One region of the Acidaminococcus fermentans DSM 20731 genome, then DNA from elsewhere that is predicted to be linked to it. Evidence: riboswitches for the same ligand, from Rfam matches in the RefSeq annotation. Region 1 holds a riboswitch; each other region holds the start of a gene.

Region 1 (5,730 bases):
CACAGGCACCGCCGCCGTAAGGGAACAGCGCCCAAAGGAACAAAGATCATGGATAGCCAGAACACGTTTGATTTTCATGGAAATACCACCTTTCAAATGCTGAAAATAAGCACGGGCAAATGGGTTAGTCATAGGAGTATTGTACCCTATTTGGGGCAGAGATGCCAGAGGGGGCAGCCTGCGATGCCGTAGAGGGCGCAGGCCGGTTGCCCCGCACAGCACACAAATAATCAGCAATCAAGCGGGCCTCCGGTTGTGGGCCCCTACGGTACCGCAATGGGTCGTTGGAATTTCGTGCGTTTCGCGGGCTCCCCGGCGTGGAGCCCCTACGGTATTGCAATGGATCATTGGATTTCCGCCGTCCCGCTCTGCACTCTTCCCTCTGCACTGTTTTTCTCAGTCCAGCCGCACCATGGCGGGATCCAGGTTTTCCACGCTCCAACCTTTTTTATTTATAGCAAAAAACCTGCCCTGTCAACACAGGCGCAGGTTTTGTCATGGTTTATTCAAGGAAAGGACATTTTCTATTTCAAATTGTTGGTCCGGGTGGGATCGATAATGAACCCGGATCCACTGGGAGAGGGTCCCACGAAGCCCTTGACATTTTCAAAGACCGTTTTCCCTGAGCCTACGGCACTTTTCCCCTGGCTGTTGAACAATCCTTCCGTAATCCTTACCGTGGCGTTATTCCCTTTGGACGCCTCATAATACTTTGTGGGATTGCTGTTGTAATCCGCTGCCAGCTGGCTGAATGTGACGCCATTGTTGGCTGCTGCCGAGTAATAGGAAAACACGGTTGTCCCATCGGTTTGGACTCTGGCAAACCAGCCGTCTCCCTCTTTGGTCTGGATATTCAGTTTCCGGGCCAGGTCCTGTCCCGCTGCACTGTCCGAAGAAATCACCAGGGTGCTGGATGGTTTCCCCTGGAGCACATCCGCCAGCCCGTCGTACCGTCCCTGCCGGAGCCGTTCGATGATATCTTTCGCTGTGGACGCGGCCGGGAGTTTTTCCTTGGAAGCTTCGTCCAGGAGAGCGCTGGCGTTGTTGAATACAGAATTGATGGACCCGGCCAGGCCGCCATTGGCACCGGCGTTGTATATCCATCCGCCGATACCGACGATGATTGCCAGCATCAGTGCATATTCAATGATGTCCTGCCCTTTCTGTTGTCTCATCCGTATCCATCTCCCTTGCGGTGTTCTTATTTGATTATATCATATTTTAGGAGAGAGGTCAGAGCGTCCTTTCAGGCAATCCTGCGGGTTCATCGTTTGTCGTTCATCGTTCATCATTTTGGGTGGCAAATGCCGGGCATTTGCCTTCCTGCTCTTCACTCTGCACTGCTTTTCTCCCCCAGCAGCCCCTCCATATCCCCCGGCATCGGTGCGGTGAGGAGTATCTCTTCTCCGGTCCGGGGATGCCGGAAACGGACGGTCCAGGCGTGGAGAGCCTGACGGGCGATCCGGCCGTCTTTTGTCCCGTACAGGGGATCCCCCACCAGCGGGTGTCCTTCGTGGGCAAAATGGACCCGGATCTGGTGGGTCCGGCCGGTGAGCAGATGGATTTTCAGCACCGTCCATTCCTGGTTCTCTTCCAGGATCCGGTATTCCGTCACCGCCGGCCGGCCATCGGGCCGCACGGTCCACCGGTCCACCCCTTCCGCCACCCGGCCGATGGGATGTTCGATTCGTCCCTGAGGAATCCCCCACCTTCCTTCACAAACCGCCAGGTATTCCCGGTAGATCTGGCTGTGATCCCGGGTCAGGGCGTGTTTGGCGAAAGCGGATTTGGCCACCATCAGGACTCCGGTGGTATCCCGGTCCAGCCGGTACAGCGGATGGATGCCGCAGTGCTGTCCGGTCCGGCGGAAATACCCTCCCACGGCCTGGACCAGGGTATCCCGGGCGCCCGACCAGGTGGGATGGATCAGCATCCCTGCCGGCTTGTCCACTACCAGCAGATCCTCATCTTCATACAAAAGGGAAAGGGGCAGATGGACGGGAATCACCGCCGCTTTTTCTTCCCAGCGGAATACAAGCCGGTCCCCGGCTTCCAGCCTGTGAGAAGGACTGGAAACCGGGGATCCGTTTACGGTGATGGTACCGTTCCATTTGATTTTGCGCCAGAGTTTTTCCGAAAGGTGCATGGGCCCCCGGGCTGCCTGGCGTACACAGCATCCGGCATGGTCCCGGTCCACCTGGTAGCTCAGTTCCATATCAGTAGGACCGCAGAAATTTCTTGAAAAAGTCCACGCTGCCCTTCAGGGCATCGGCGGGGATCTTTTCGTTCACCTGGTGGGCGGCTCCCCACCGTTCATCCCGGCGATACCCGGAAAACAGCATCACATTGTCGGCGATCCGCTTGTAGTAATGGCTGTCGGTGCCTCCCAGCATCAGAAACGGCACCACGTCCACCTTGTCCCCGTACTGCTCCTTCAGGACTTTTTCCGCCACCTGGATCCCGTACCCCTGAGGATCGGAGGCGGGCAGCGGATCCTTCCCGGACACATGGCGGATTTCCACCCCTTCCGGCAGGAACTGGCGGAAATACCCTTCACAGGATTCCACCGTATCCCCCTGGAGCACCCGGACGCTCATCTGGGCGGCTGCATGGCTGGGCAGCACATTGGGCTGCTTGCTGGCTTCTGCCATGGTAAAGGCAATGGTGGTGTGGAGCAGGGCGTCCAGAGCCGGATCTTCCTGTGCCAGCTGGCACAGTTCCTTCCAGTGGCCTTCCGGATCTGCATAGATGGCCCGGCGGCTGCCTTCCTGGAGCCTGGCACTTTTCTGGAGATGGGCCAGGGTGAGCGGCGTGAGCCGGTAAGGGAAAGGATGGCTTTCGATGGCCACAATGGCTTTGGCCAGGGTCCCCAGAGCCGTGCCCTTTCCCGGACGGCTGGAATGGCCTCCGGGAGAATTGGCGTAGATCTCGAAGTTCACGGGAGATTTTTCTGCCACTCCGATCTTGGCTTCCAGCTTGTCCCCTACCGGGAACAGGCCGCCTCCTTCATCCACCACGGTACCCAGCCGGATGCCCTTCTGTTCCAGGTTTCGGGTGAGCTTTTCCGCTCCGTCCACATCGTTTTCCAGGTACACTTCCTCGCTGTAGCCCAGGGACAGATACAGGTCATAGGAGGGCCGCCAGCCTTCTGCCAGCAGGGCTTCCACCGCTTCCATTTCCGCCAGCAGCAGATGCTTGCAGTCGGTGGTGCCCCGGCCGCAGATGCAGCCGTCGATCAGTTCCCCTCCGAAGGGGTCGAAGGTCCACTGGCGACCGTCCCCCACTTCCACCACATCTTGGTGGGCCATGAGCAGCAGGGGCTTTTTGTCGCTGCCGCTGCCTTTCAGATGGAACTGAAGGCCGGCCTGGCCCACTTCATCCAGCTCCATCAGGCTGAAAATATGGGGATAGAATTCCCGGAACGCTTCATGGAGCTTCTCGAACTGGCTCCAGTCCACCCGGTCCACATTGGCGTTGGACACGGTGGCGCACTGGATGAACCGCTGGAGATGGGCGGCGTATTTCTGTTCTTCTTTTGTAAGATTCACTGCCGTTCCCTTCTTTCTCAATTACCAGGCAGGTTCCAGGTTGCCCTTGCAGTTTTCCAGGATGTAATCCTTTACCGGCTGGCTCTGGAAGATCTGGACGAATTTCTTGTAGGTGGGGTTGTCCTTGTCTTCTTCCCGGGCGGCGATGATGTTCACATAGGGGCTGGTGTTGTCTTCCTTGGCAATGGCCAGTTCCGGAGCCAGTTTGGCGCTGTTGGCATAGCCGGCGTTGATGACGGAGGCCGTGGTGTCATCCAGGCTGCGGGGCAGCTGCGCTGCTTCCAGTTCCAGGATCTGCAGGTGTTTCGGGTTTTCGGTGATGTCGTTTACGGTCAGTTCCGTGGCTTTTACATCCGGGTTCACTTTCAGCAGGCCCAGTTTGCTCAGCATCAGGATGGCCCGGCCACCGTTGGAAGGATCATTGGGGATGGCGATCTTGGCGCCGTCCGGGATGTCCTTGATGTCCTTGATCTTGGTGGAATACAGTTTCAGGGGAGCCAGATAGGTCTTGCCGATGCTTACCAGTTTGGTCCCGTTCTTTTTGTTGAAGGCCAGCAGAAAGGGTTCATGCTGGAAGGAGTTCAGGTCGATGTCCTTCTGGGCCAGGGCCTGGTCCGGGGTTACATAGTCACTGAAGGTCTTGATTTCCACCGTCAGCCCCTGTTTGGCGGCTTCCTTTTTCACCACTTCCATGATCTGTTCGGAATACCCGGGAGTGATTCCCACGGTGATGGTTTTCTTTTCCGCCGGAGCGGCCGCCTTTTTGTCGCTGCCGCAGCCGCTGACCAGGCTGGCCAGAGCCAGTACGGCTACCGCTGCTGCAATCCATTTCTTCAGTTTCATACAACATCTCTCCTTTTTTTGCCTTCCCGAAAGCCACACAAGAAAAACGCCACCTGCTGGACAGATGGCGTTTCTGATGACTGAGCTCGCTTTTTCATCTGCCAGGGAATCCCTGTTGGAATTGGCACCTTCCCATCCGGGGGTTGCCGCAGCTTCATAGGGCCAAATCCCTCTGCTGCTCTCGATGAAGGTATGTGATTTTGATGGTTCTGATTCTACACTACTTCACTAGGAAAGTCAAGGGTTTTTTGTAACCTGATCAAGAACAGTTACATCTTCTGATGGGCGCGGCGGGCGATGACGTCCAGCTGCTGTTCTCTTGTCAGGTCGATGAATTTCACCGCGTAGCCGGATACCCGGATGGTGAAGTTGGCGTATTCCGGTTTTTCCGGATGTTCCATGCAGTCGATCAGCTTGTCCACACCGAACACGTTCACGTTCAGGTGGTGGGCTCCCTGGTCGAAGTAACCGTCCATCACCCGCACCAGGGTGGCTTTCTGTTCTTCTTCGTTGTGGCCCAGGGTTTCCGGAGCGATGGTCTGGGTGTTGGAAATCCCGTCCAGCGCGTATTCGTAGGGCAGTTTGGCTACGGAGTTCAGGGATGCCAGCAGGCCGTTCTGTTCCGCACCGTAGGCCGGGTTGGCACCGGGAGCGAACGGGGTATAGGCCTTCCGTCCATCAGGCAGGGCACCGGTGGCGCCGCCGTACACCACATTGGAGGTGATGGTCAGGATGGAGGTGGTGGCTTCGGAATTCCGGTAGGTGTGGTGTTTCCGCAGCTTGGTCATGAAGGTCTTCAGCAGCCACACGGCGATTTCATCCGCCCGGGGATCATCGTTGCCGTATTTGGGGAAGTCCCCTTCGATCTTGTAGTCCACCACCAGGCCGGATTCATCCCGGACCGTGGAGACTTTGGCATATTTGATGGCGCACAGGGAATCCACCACATGGGAGAACCCGGCGATACCGGTGGCAAAGGTCCGGCGCACATCGGTGTCAATCAGGGCCATTTCAGCCGCTTCATAGTAGTATTTGTCATGCATGTACTGGATCAGGTTCAGGATGTTCACGTACAGCCCGGCCAGCCAGTCCATCATCAGGTCGAATTTGTGCATCACTTCGCCGTAATCCAGCACTTCAGAAGTGATGGGCGCATATTCCGGCCCCACCTGCATGTGTTTGCCGTCCTTGGTCAGGAACTTTTCGTCCTTGCCCCCGTTGATGGCGTACAGCAGGCATTTGCCCAGGTTGGCCCGAGCCCCGAAGAACTGCATTTCCTTCCCGGTCTGGGTGGCGGATACGCAGCAGCAGATGCTGTAGTCATCGCCCCATACGGGCT
Region 2 (5,730 bases), 390 kb from region 1:
AAATAAAACCCAGCACATCATAATCCTGTTTCCCATCCATGGGAATATCTTTGATTAACTGAAGCAGGTCTCGCACCGCTTTGGTCTGGGATTTGGTATTTTCTCCCAGTTTGCTTAACCCGGTTTCCAGTGTATTAAAAATTTTATCAAATACCAGTTTATGCGTAGGAGAAATCAAACGGGTAAAAGAACTGAGAGCCGTACGGACATTGTCTACAGTAAAGTCTCTTCCCATGCTCAGCCAAGTAGAAAACATGTCTTTATAAGCAATAAAATAGCCCAAATTGTCCTGGACCATTTGAACCGTTTCCGCATCTTCCTCGTTCACATAGTCACGGATATCCTCCGGACGGTAATCCCGCTGCAGCAGGTACCGTTCTTCTTGGTCGGACAGATATTTATAGAAAATAAATCCCAGTATATAATCTTTATATTCATTGGCTTCAATTTTAGAACGCATCTTATTGGCGCTTTCCCAGATTTTGGAAGCCAGTTTTTGTTTATTCATTTTGATATCTCCTTACTTTGCTAGTTATTAATAATTTTTTATTTTGTCAAAGACTTTATCATGGCTGATTGCCGGTGCAGCCACTACATTGGCTGTTTTCAATGCGTTTCTCCATTGTTAATACTATGGTTTATTATAACATAGCCGCTGTGCTAATTTTAGGACAACTAAAGAAAAAAGCCGTGGCAGGACTCCCGCCACGGACCATCTCCCTTGCCGTACCCTTTCCTGCGAGCAAGTTTTCCTGTATCTGAATGTAAATTTACTTCATATGTTTCTGTTATCCCCAGTTCATGCGCCTCTCCAGCCTCGCGCCCCCGTAGTGCCGTAGCAGATAAATGGTATCACTGTCAGCCTTGGTGTTTGGGAAAGCCTGACGGAAACCACACAAAATCTTATGTCTGCGGATAGTGAATGTGTCTGTTACAGAAAAAAATCATTCATCACCTTCAGAGAGTAAGATGTCCCTTAATACCAATTCGATTTCATAATCCCCCCATTTTTGGATTGTGTCAATAAATTCCTGCAATTCGGCCTCGTCCGTAAAATAACTGTCGATGGACAGTGTTTGAGCACCAGTTATCTGATAACAGTGGTTGATATGGCAGTGGCACTGAGTAAGATAATCCAACAGGGACTTCATAAAACCGCTGTGTGGGGTTATTTTTATAAGGGCATGTGTTTTATAACCATATACGGGGCAGTTGACATTCACGGTATAGTGATGGACAACGCCCAAATCAGTCAGGCGGTCAAGACGATTCCTGACCGCCTGACTGGTTAAATGAACGCGTTTTCCCAGTTCAGTCATGGAAATTCTGGCCTCTTTATGCAGAATGCTGAGGATTTCATGGTCAGTTTTGTCAATTTTTTTGTTGTTGGCAGGTAAAAAATTCATGGCAATGCTCCTAACTTGAAAACTTGAAAATTTCAAGTGATTTGTCTGCATCTCTTGAAATCCTGTATCGTAAGTAAAATTCTAGCAAAGTATAATCACAATGTAAATTAAATTGTGATTCAGAGGAGGAAATGAAATGAAGTGGAGAAAAACTTTACTGGCTGCATTCTTGGGAATGACGATGATGACGGGCAGTGCCTTTGCACAGGTTTCTTACCAGCATGTACGCAATGCTACGGGCAAACTGGCGTACAACGATACGGTATTTTTGATAGACCCCATGCTGGCAGAAAAAGGCCGTTATGAAGGCTTTGCTGGTTCTTTTAACAGTGAGGTGCGCAATCCCAAGGTGGACTTGCCCGAATCAAAGGAGGATGTATTAAAGGATGTTGATGCGTTAATTGTCACGCATACCCATCTTGACCATTGGGATGAAGTAGCTCAGCAGTTCATCAACAAAGATATTCCTGTATTTGTGCAGGATGATAAGGACGCTACTGAAATTCGCAAGGAAGGTTTCCGCAATATTCAGGTGCTGGATCGGGATATCGAGTTCCAAGGGGTGCGCCTGACCAGAGTAGAAGGCACGCATGGCACGGAAGAGATGTATGCCAATCCCGCTTACAGCGCACTGCTCGGAGAAAGTATGGGCGTGGTCTTTGCTGCTCCCGGTGAAAAAACTACTTACCTGATGGGCGATACAGTCTGGACGGCCCGGGTTGATAAAACGCTGCAAAATCGTCAGCCCGATATTCTGATTATGAATACTGGTTATGCTAAGTCCATCTGCTACAATGATTCCATTATTATGGGTACAGAAGATGTAGGCAGAGCGGCAACGAGAATGCCAAATGCCAAAATTGTAGCGGTGCATATGGATGCCATTAACCATTGCACCATATCACGCAAGAATATGCGCGACTTTGTCCATAGCAGAAAGATAGACAAACAGGTAGCTGTACCGGATGATGGACAGATAATAAATTTTGATAAATAAGAACGTAACAAAGTGAGCTGTTGCATGTGAAATCGCGTGCAACAGCGTGATAAATGGGGGCTGTTGCACGTAATGTGACGTGCAGCAGTCCTTAAAATCGTTGTACTGGAATTGTTCCTTTTTCGTACAGGTTCCCATTCCGACTTATTCTAAAACATTACATATCGATAAAACAGGCCCGCAATCTCCTCAAGACTGCTCGCTCCTTCCATCCCCCTCTGCACTCTTCTTTCTGCACTTAATGGCCCAATTCCCATTGACAAACTGTACTTTATACGGTATCATTTAATACGCACAGAATTCATCCAGAGTAACGGAGGGACTGGCCCTATGAAGTTACGGCAACCATCAGCGCTTCTATTGGCTGAACGGTGCTAAGTCCATCAGGCACTGCCTGAAAGATGAAGATGAGTGAGCTCAACTGATTCCTCTTCATTTTCATGAAGGGGAATTTTTATTTTTACGGAGGTGAACCCCCTTGATAGAACTGCAGCACATCGACAAAATCTATCATACGTCTTCCGGCGACCTGCACGCCCTGAAAGACATCAATCTGACCATCAACGAAGGTGAGATCTTCGGCATCATCGGCCTTTCCGGGGCCGGCAAAAGCACCCTGGTCCGGTGCATCAACATGCTGGAAAAACCCACCAGCGGCAAGGTGATCGTGGACGGCCAGGAAATGACCGCCCTGGGCGAAGAACAGCTGCGGAAGGCCCGGCAGAACATCGGCATGATCTTCCAGCATTTCAACCTGCTGTCCAGCCGCACGGTTTTCGGCAACATTGCCTTCCCTCTGGAAATCCAGGGGCTGGACAAAGCCGCCATCCAGAAGAAAGTGGAACCCCTGCTGGACCTGGTGGGCCTGAAAGACCGGGCGGACCACTACCCCAGCCAGCTGTCCGGGGGCCAGAAACAGCGGGTGGGCATCGCCCGGGCCCTGGCCAGCGATCCCAAAGTGCTGCTCTGCGATGAAGCCACTTCCGCCCTGGATCCCCAGACCACGGAAAGCATCCTGAACCTGCTCCGGGACATCAACAAACGGCTCCACATCACCATCGTCATGATCACCCACCAGATGAATGTGGTGAAAGAAATCTGCGACCGGGTCGCCGTCATTGAAAACGGGGAAATCATCGAACAGGGGTCCATGGTGGATATTTTCACCAACCCCCAGAAAGCCACCACCCGGGAATTCGTGGCCAGCATCCAGCACAACGACCTGCCTGATTTCGTCAGGAAACTGGACATCCACAAGGATTACAAAGCCGGAGACAAGGCCCTGGTCAGCCTGAGCTTCATCGGGGACAGCGCCGGAGAGCCCATTGTTTCCGTGCTGATCAAAGAATACGATACCAACGTGAACATCCTCACGGCCAACATTGAAACCCTGCAGGATACCCCCTTCGGGACCCTGCTCATTGAAGTGGAAGGGGACGAGGCCCATCTGAAGAAAGCCCTGGATTACCTCCACGAAAGAAAAGTCAAAGACGAGGTGATCGGTTATGTCTCCTAATATGATCCATCTGCTGATTAAGGCCCTGGGAGAGACCCTCTACATGGTGGCCCTCTCTGCGGCCATTGCATCCCTGTTCGGCATCCCCCTGGGGGTGATCCTGACCATTACCGGAAAAGGCCACATCAAGGAAAATGCGGCTCTCCACAAAACCCTGGGCTCCATTGTCAACGCCCTCCGGTCCGTGCCTTTCATTATCCTGATGGTGGCCATCATTCCCCTCACCCGGATCATAGTGGGGTCTTCCATCGGCACCACCGCCGCCATCGTGCCTCTGACCATTTCCTGCACCCCGTTCATTTCCCGGATCATCGAATCCTCCCTGCTGGAAGTGGATCCCGGGGTCATTGAAGCGGCCCAGAGCATGGGGGCCTCCCCTCTCCAGATCATCTGGAAGGTGCTGCTGCCGGAAGCCATGCATTCCATTGTGCTGGGCATCACCCTGGCGGTGATCAGCCTGATCGGTTCCAGCGCCATGGCCGGTGCCCTGGGGGGCGGCGGCCTGGGGGACCTGGCCATCCGCTACGGGTATCAGCGGTTCCAGGCCGACACTATGATTGCCACCGTCATCGTCCTGATTGCCCTGGTCCAGCTGGTCCAGACCATCGGGAACAAGATTTCGGCCAAGTTGAACAAGACGAAGATCAAATAAAAAAAATCCACCCCTCGAGGGTGGATTTTTTTTGCCCGCCCGGGCGGGCCATTTTGACAGCTGACCGTTGACAGGGATTGTTGCTTATGCAACAATCCGCTTCATCCCCACCTTCATCCCCAGCCGGTCCGCTTCTCCGGCTTTCATTTCCAGCACGGAAGTGGCCTTCAGGCAGGCGGAAAGACCCAGCCAGGGGTGGAGGTTTTTGACGATTTTCACGATTTCCATCCGGTCGTTGAAATACACCGCATCGATGGCAAACCCCATGAAGCACATGTGGATGCTGTTGGTGGGGTTCAGCCACAGGCCCGCAGCCGGAGGCAAAGGCTTCCGCAGCATCAGCCCCCGGAACCGTCCCCACCAGGTGTCAGCGATTTCCACAGCAATCCGGATTTCAGCATGGTCCCCAAAGGACCAGGTTTCCTGTTTGGACAATTTATTTTCTCCTTCGGCGTATGACCCCATGACGTACGACGGGGCTGTTGCTCCTGCAACAGCCCCGCTTTCTCATTTCATCCCCTGCATCAGGGAAATCAGCGACGGCAACAGCACCACCACGAAAATGGCGGGGAAAATGCAGAACACCAGGGGGAAGATCATCTTCACCGGTGCCTTCATGGCCTGGGTCCTGGCCCGCTGTCTCCGCAGGTCCCGCATGTTGTCCGCCTGGATCACCAGGGTATCGGACATGGAAGCTCCCAGCCGTTCTGACTGGACCACGGACATGACGAACAGGTACACATCCTGCACATCACACCGCCTGGCCATCAGCTGCATGGACCGGCGGCGGGTCATGCCCATCCGCACATCCCGGAGCATCCGGCGGAATTCATCGATCAGAGGGCCTTCCATCCGTTCCACCACTTTTCGCATGGCCCCGTCCAGCGACAGACCGGCCTGGACGGAAATGGACAGCAGATCCAGCACATCCGGCAGCTGCCGGATAATCTTCGTCTGCCGGTTCCGGATGATATGGTTCAGCACCCCGAAAGGCAGCATGGCTCCGAACAGCAGACATCCCCAGATCAATACAAGGCCCCCGAAGGTGCTCATGGGATGGCCGGTGGTGTACCGGAACCCCTGGAACCCCCAGAAAATCATGGAAACGAACCAGATGCCCACCAGGGTCCGGGGCTTCCAGATCCCCTGCTTCCCGGCC
Region 3 (5,730 bases), 560 kb from region 1:
TTTTATCGAAACGGGTAACAGGGACTGCCTTCTCCCGAAGGATCGGGGCCCCGACTTTCACAATGTCATAGATTGCCATATATCATCGACTCCTATCGCAATTTTTACTTTCTATTATACCATAGGACATGGAAAAGGGGGGGTGTGAAAAAAATTCACACCCCCCAGTCGCGGGTCACGGGTCGCGAGCCGCGACTCCAACAAGGAGCTGTTGCCCATGCAACAGCTCCCCCTACACCACACTGATGGGATCCACGTCAAAATACACATTGGGCAGTTCCCGGTATTCTGACTGGCGGAGCCATTCTTTCACCGGTTTCATCCGGGGGCTTTTCAGCAGCACGTTGATCCGGTAGATCTGGTTCACCCGGGCCACAATGGCCGGGAAAGGTCCCAGGATCTCCAGGGGATGCCCGCTTTCCAGCTGCCAGGCCTCCAGGGCGTTCACCAGTTTCTGGGCAATGGCCAGGGCCTCTTCCTCCTTTTTGTGGAGGACGGTGATCTTCAACATCCGGGTAAAGGGCGGATAGCTCAGTTCCTTCCGCTGCTCCAGTTCCATTTTGGCGAAGCCTTCATAATCCTGCCTGGCCGCCAGCTGGAGGATGGGATTTTCTGCATCATAGGCCTGGAAGATCACTTCCCCCGGCTTATCCCCCCGGCCGGCCCGGCCGGCTGCCTGGGTCAGCAGGGCAAAGCACCGTTCTCCGCTGCGGAAATCCGGCAGGTTCAGCTGGGAATCCGCACTGAGCACCCCCACCAGGGTCACATTGGGGATATCGTGGCCCTTGGCCACCATCTGGGTCCCCAGCAGCACATTGTACAGTCCGCTGCGGAAGGCCTGGAGGATCTGCTCATGGGCGAATTTTCCGCTGGTGGAATCCTGATCCATGCGCAGGGGCTTCACTCCCGGACACAGCTCCCGGATTTCCCGTTCCGCCTTTTCTGTCCCGGTCCCGAAGAACCGGATCCGGGGACTGCCGCAGTAGGGACATTTGGTGGGCACCGGTTCCGTATAGCCGCAGTAATGGCATTCCATCAGCTGCTCCCGGGCATGGTACACCAGGGAAACCGCACAGTTGGGACAGCTGAGGGATTCCCCGCAGTCCCGGCACAGGACAAAGGTGGAAAAGCCCCGGCGGTTCAAGAGGACAATGGCCTGTTCCCCGTTCTGCACCACATGCTCCAGCCGGGTCCGCAGGGCTTCGGAAAGCACCGTCCGGTTCCCCTGATGGAGCTCTTCCCGCATATCCACAATCGAGACTTTGGGCAGATGGCTGCCGGACCTGGCCCGATGGGTCAGCCGAAGGAGGGTATAGCCCCCCTTTTCTGCCAGATAATACGATTCCAGGTCGGGGGTAGCCGATCCCAGCACCACCGGCACCTTCCGGTAATGGGCCCGGTACTGGGCCACCAGCCGGGCATGATAGCTGGGCCGTTCTTCCTGTTTGTAGGTTCCTTCATGCTCTTCATCGATAAGGATCAGTCCCAGATCCGCAAAGGGGCAGAACACCGCCGACCGCACCCCGATCAGGACCCGGGCCTGGCCGGACCGCATCCGGCTCCACACATCCCCCCGCTCACTGGCGGAAAGACGGCTGTGGGCCACCGCCACTCCGGCTCCGAACCATGCCTTGAACCGTTTGACGATCTGCCCGGTGAGGGCGATTTCCGGCACCAGCACCATCACCTGCTGGCCAGCCTGGAGTGCTCTGGCCGCCAGCCGCAGATAGACTTCCGTCTTGCCGCTGCCGGTGATGCCCTGGAGCAGGAAGGTCCGGGCTTCCCGGTTTTCCCGGGCTGCGTCCACTGCCTGGATGGCCGCCTGCTGTTCCTCCGTCAGTTCCAGGGTTTCTTTCCGGGCTTCCAGGCCCTGATAGCTGTCCCGGAGGACCCGCCGCCTGCCTTCCAGCAGCCACCCCTTCCGGACCAGATTCCGCAGGACGGCGGAGGTGATGCCCCGGGCTTCCAGTTCTCCGGCACTGGCGGTCTTTCCATACGGCAAAAGGTCCAGGGCAGCCTGCTGGCTTTTGCCCCGGACCTCTCCGTTTTCCTGTGCGGCCAGTCCTTCCGGCGTTGCTGTGAAGGTCCGTTCGGTTTTTTCCCGCAGTTTGTATTTCACATCGTAGGAAAGGACCACCGCCTTCCGGGCGATCAGTCCCTTCAGGGCCGTCTCTCCCCCGGGGATCCGGCGGATGGCCTTCCGGGGCAGCGGCCCCTTCAGTGTCAGGAAATCATACAGTTCCTGCTCTGGCCGGGACAATCCTTCCGCTTCCGGCACCGGCACGTATTTCCCCACTGCCGCCAGGCTTTTCCGGCCTGGAATGAACAGGCGCAGGGCTTCCGCCAGGGTGCACAGGTAATACTGGGACAGCCAGTAGGCCGTGGCCAGCATCTCACTGTCGAACCAGGGTTCCGTCCCCACCACATCCGCAATATCCTTCAGTTCCCGGGACAGATCCGGTTCCCGGTCCTCTTCCACAATAAAGCCTTCCAGCAGCTGCTGGCCGAAAGGCACCACCACCCGCCAGCCCTGGCCCAGGAAATCCAGGGTTTCCGGCACATGATAGGTGAACTGCCGGAAAATGTTTTTGGCAGGCAGATTGATGGCAACCTTGGCGTATTCCATCTTATTCCAGTGCTTTTTTCAGCACATCCACTTTATCCAGCCGTTCCCAGGGCAGATCCACATCGGTCCTGCCGAAATGGCCATAGGCCGCCGTCTGCCGATAAATGGGCCGGCGCAGGTCCAGGCTCCGGATGATCCCGGCCGGGGTCAGGGAGAAGTTCTTTTCGATCAGTTCCACGATTTTTTCTTCCGGAATGGCCGCCGTACCAAAGGTATTCACACTGATGGATACAGGACGGGCCACCCCGATGGCATAGGCCAGCTGGATTTCGCATTTTTTGGCCAGGCCGGCAGCCACCACGTTCTTGGCCACATACCGGGCTGCATAGGCGGCACTCCGGTCCACCTTGGTGGCATCCTTCCCGGAGAAGGCGCCACCCCCGTGACGGGCCATGCCCCCGTAGGTGTCCACGATGATCTTCCGGCCGGTAAGACCGGAATCCCCCTGGGGCCCGCCGATGACGAACCGGCCGGTGGGGTTGATGTGATAGATGGTCCTGTCATCCAACAGGCTGGCAGGCACCACCGGACGGACCACCTGTTCCAGGATATCCTTCCGCAGCTGTTCCATGGTGATTTCCGGGCTGTGCTGGGCAGAAACCACAATGGTATCCACCCGTACGGGCTGGTCATCCTCATATTCCACCGTTACCTGGGTCTTGCCATCCGGGCGGAGATAAGGCAGGGTACCGTCTTTCCGCACCTGGGCCAGCCGGCGGGCCAGCTTGTGGGCCAGGGAAATGGGCAGGGGCATGTATTCCGGGGTTTCATCGGTGGCATACCCGAACATCATGCCCTGGTCACCGGCACCGATTTTTTCCGTTTCATCCTGGGCACCCTGTTTGGATTCGTCCGATTCATCCACCCCCTGGGCAATGTCCGGAGACTGTTCATCGATGGAAATCAGCACCCCGCAGGTGGAACCGTCAAAGCCGTACTTGGCCCGGTCATAGCCAATATCGATCACCGTCTGGCGGGCGATCTTGGCAATGTCCACATAGCAGCTGGTGGAAATTTCCCCTACAATATGGATCTGGCCGGTGGCCACCAGGGTTTCGCAGGCAACCCTGGCATCCGGGTCCTGTTCCAGGATAGCGTCCAGCACCGCATCAGAAATCTGATCGGCGATTTTGTCAGGATGGCCTTCCGTAACGGATTCAGACGTAAATACTTTTTTCATTGTTTCCTCCTTGCACAAAAAAAATACTCCCAAAATGAGAGCACTTATAGGACTCTCATCTTACAATCGACAAACCGCATTGCAGGAATTAGCACCGTTGGCCACAGGCCATGGTTGCTGTGGTTTCATAGGGCCATTCCCTCCGCCACTCTTGATGAGCTGTATTCGATTTAGCTTTGTAATTATAACAAATACAGTAGGGAAATGCAAGACGGGCCCTTAATAGTGGACCACGTCCTGCTCTTTCCGGATCCGTTCCAGGATGGGACGGGCAGCCTCGCTCTGGAGGAATTCCAGGGTGGTGGCAGGCACCTGTTCCCGGACCAGTGCCCAGTTCCCTTCCTGGAGCGCCTTCCGGACGATGGATGCACTGACCACCTGGCCCTGTTCTTCCCGGCGGGGCACCACGATGCACTGGATGCCGGCTTCCGGCAGCCGCCGCTGCATCACCTGGTTGTACAGGCCGGTCACCACACTGGTGGGCTCTTCCCCCACATACCGGACGGTAATGCCCAGCCGATGGGCGATTTTGGTAAAGATGGCCAGATCCAGATTGGCATGGCTGGCGATCACCGCTTCCGCATCCTTCTGGAAATAGCTGGGGAAGGTAGCCTGGCTGATGATGTAGGGGCCGCTGTCATGATACCGGAGATTGGACAGATGGCGGGTGCCCTCCTGGATCAGCTGTTTCCGCACGGCATAGGGGAACAGGCTGGCATCCTCGCTGACCATGAACAGATGGACCAGATCATTTTCCGCCGCGGCTTTTTCCACCAGATACTGGTGCCCCAGGGTAAAGGGATTGGCGTTCATGACAATGGCTGCCACTTTGGGCGCTTCCACCCGGCTCCGGGCCAGATTGTCCAGGTAACTGGAAAAGCCGTCCTTCCGGTTTTCCATAAAGACGATCTGGTCTTCGATCCGGGCGATCTCATAGAATCCCAGATCGCCGAAAAATTTGGCGGAACTGCATTTGGTATAGAGGAAAAGATGGAGGTTGCCCCGTTCATACTGGTATTGGACCAGGTGGGAAACGATTTCATTCATCAGCCCTTCTCCCTGGTGATGATGGTCCACGGCCATGCAGCGCAGGGTGTTGCCGAAACAGCTGCCGGTGGCAATGGCATGGTAGTCATTGTCGAACATCACACAGGTATAATCCAGGTTGGCATCCCGGCGGATCCCCTCCTGCTCCAGCAAGGCATCCACCTGGGCATTGGTCCGCTTGTCGGAAGGATATACTTGGGAAATAAAATAATCAGACATTCTGGTCTCCTTCAGGTTTCAAAGTCCTATCATTATATCACAAAAAAGAGAACGGAGTGGTTGGTCCGCCAACTTCCGTTCTCTTCTCCTGTCAGAACCCCAATTGGTCATTGACCAGGATCACATGGATCCGCTCCGGGTGCCGGGCGTACCGGGTAATGAGGATTTCACAGCAACGGGTTTCCGGCGCTTTGCAGTGGGAACAGAACCCGGTGGTCCGGCAGGGAGTCTGGATGTCGAACTTCTGGGCGCAGACTGCAGCCGCCGTATTCTCCGCCCGGTCCAGGGCCGTTTCCAGGCTGGAGCACACCTTGTTCAGGCTCACCAGGAACAGCACGTGATGGGGCCCGTAGGAAATGGCGGATACCCGGTTCCCGTTGCCGTCGATGTTCACCAGGATCCCGTCCCGGGTCATGGCGTTGCAGCTGGCCAGATACCAGTCCGCATCATAGGCTTTCAGATGGGCCGGACGCCGGGAGGGATATTCCTCCCGGTCGATGAACGTCCAGTTCCCCGCCTTCAGCCGTTCCACCAGGCCGCTTTCCCGTACGGTGGTACTGCCCCCCATGGTCACCACACTGCCCTGGGGAATCAGTTCCAGGGCCTTCTGCACCGCTTCTTCCACATTGGCGGCATAGTATCCCTTCATGTTCCGGGA

Evidence for each region. A riboswitch is a leader RNA that binds a small molecule or an ion and turns the genes downstream of it on or off. The one in region 1 is predicted to bind S-adenosylmethionine.
Region 2: it holds a riboswitch for S-adenosylmethionine, as region 1 does, so the genes downstream of both, ACFER_RS06020 (methionine ABC transporter ATP-binding protein) here and ACFER_RS04160 (MetQ/NlpA family ABC transporter substrate-binding protein) in region 1, are expected to answer to the same signal.
Region 3: it holds a riboswitch for S-adenosylmethionine, as region 1 does, so the genes downstream of both, metK (methionine adenosyltransferase) here and ACFER_RS04160 (MetQ/NlpA family ABC transporter substrate-binding protein) in region 1, are expected to answer to the same signal.

The regions. Positions count from the first base shown of each region.
Region 1 is NC_013740.1:914,917-920,646, reverse strand. It holds gene ACFER_RS04180 (pyridoxamine kinase) at 1-78, opposite strand, end outside; gene ACFER_RS04175 (Flp family type IVb pilin) at 525-1,175, opposite strand; gene ACFER_RS04170 (RluA family pseudouridine synthase) at 1,331-2,215, opposite strand; gene ACFER_RS04165 (M20/M25/M40 family metallo-hydrolase) at 2,217-3,548, opposite strand; gene ACFER_RS04160 (MetQ/NlpA family ABC transporter substrate-binding protein) at 3,570-4,391, opposite strand; SAM riboswitch class I at 4,483-4,582, opposite strand; gene pflB (formate C-acetyltransferase) at 4,661-5,730, opposite strand, start outside.
Region 2 is NC_013740.1:1,303,735-1,309,464, forward strand. It holds gene ACFER_RS06005 (type I restriction-modification system subunit M) at 1-508, opposite strand, end outside; gene ACFER_RS06010 (Lrp/AsnC family transcriptional regulator) at 945-1,406, opposite strand; gene ACFER_RS06015 (MBL fold metallo-hydrolase) at 1,543-2,403, shown strand; SAM riboswitch class I at 2,702-2,811, shown strand; gene ACFER_RS06020 (methionine ABC transporter ATP-binding protein) at 2,882-3,919, shown strand; gene ACFER_RS06025 (methionine ABC transporter permease) at 3,909-4,571, shown strand; gene ACFER_RS06030 (DUF192 domain-containing protein) at 4,656-5,006, opposite strand; gene ACFER_RS06035 (type II secretion system F family protein) at 5,079-5,730, opposite strand, start outside.
Region 3 is NC_013740.1:358,523-364,252, reverse strand. It holds gene def (peptide deformylase) at 1-79, opposite strand, end outside; gene priA (primosomal protein N') at 233-2,626, opposite strand; gene metK (methionine adenosyltransferase) at 2,628-3,806, opposite strand; SAM riboswitch class I at 3,859-3,967, opposite strand; gene citC ([citrate (pro-3S)-lyase] ligase) at 4,026-5,072, opposite strand; gene ACFER_RS01615 (lactate utilization protein) at 5,164-5,730, opposite strand, start outside.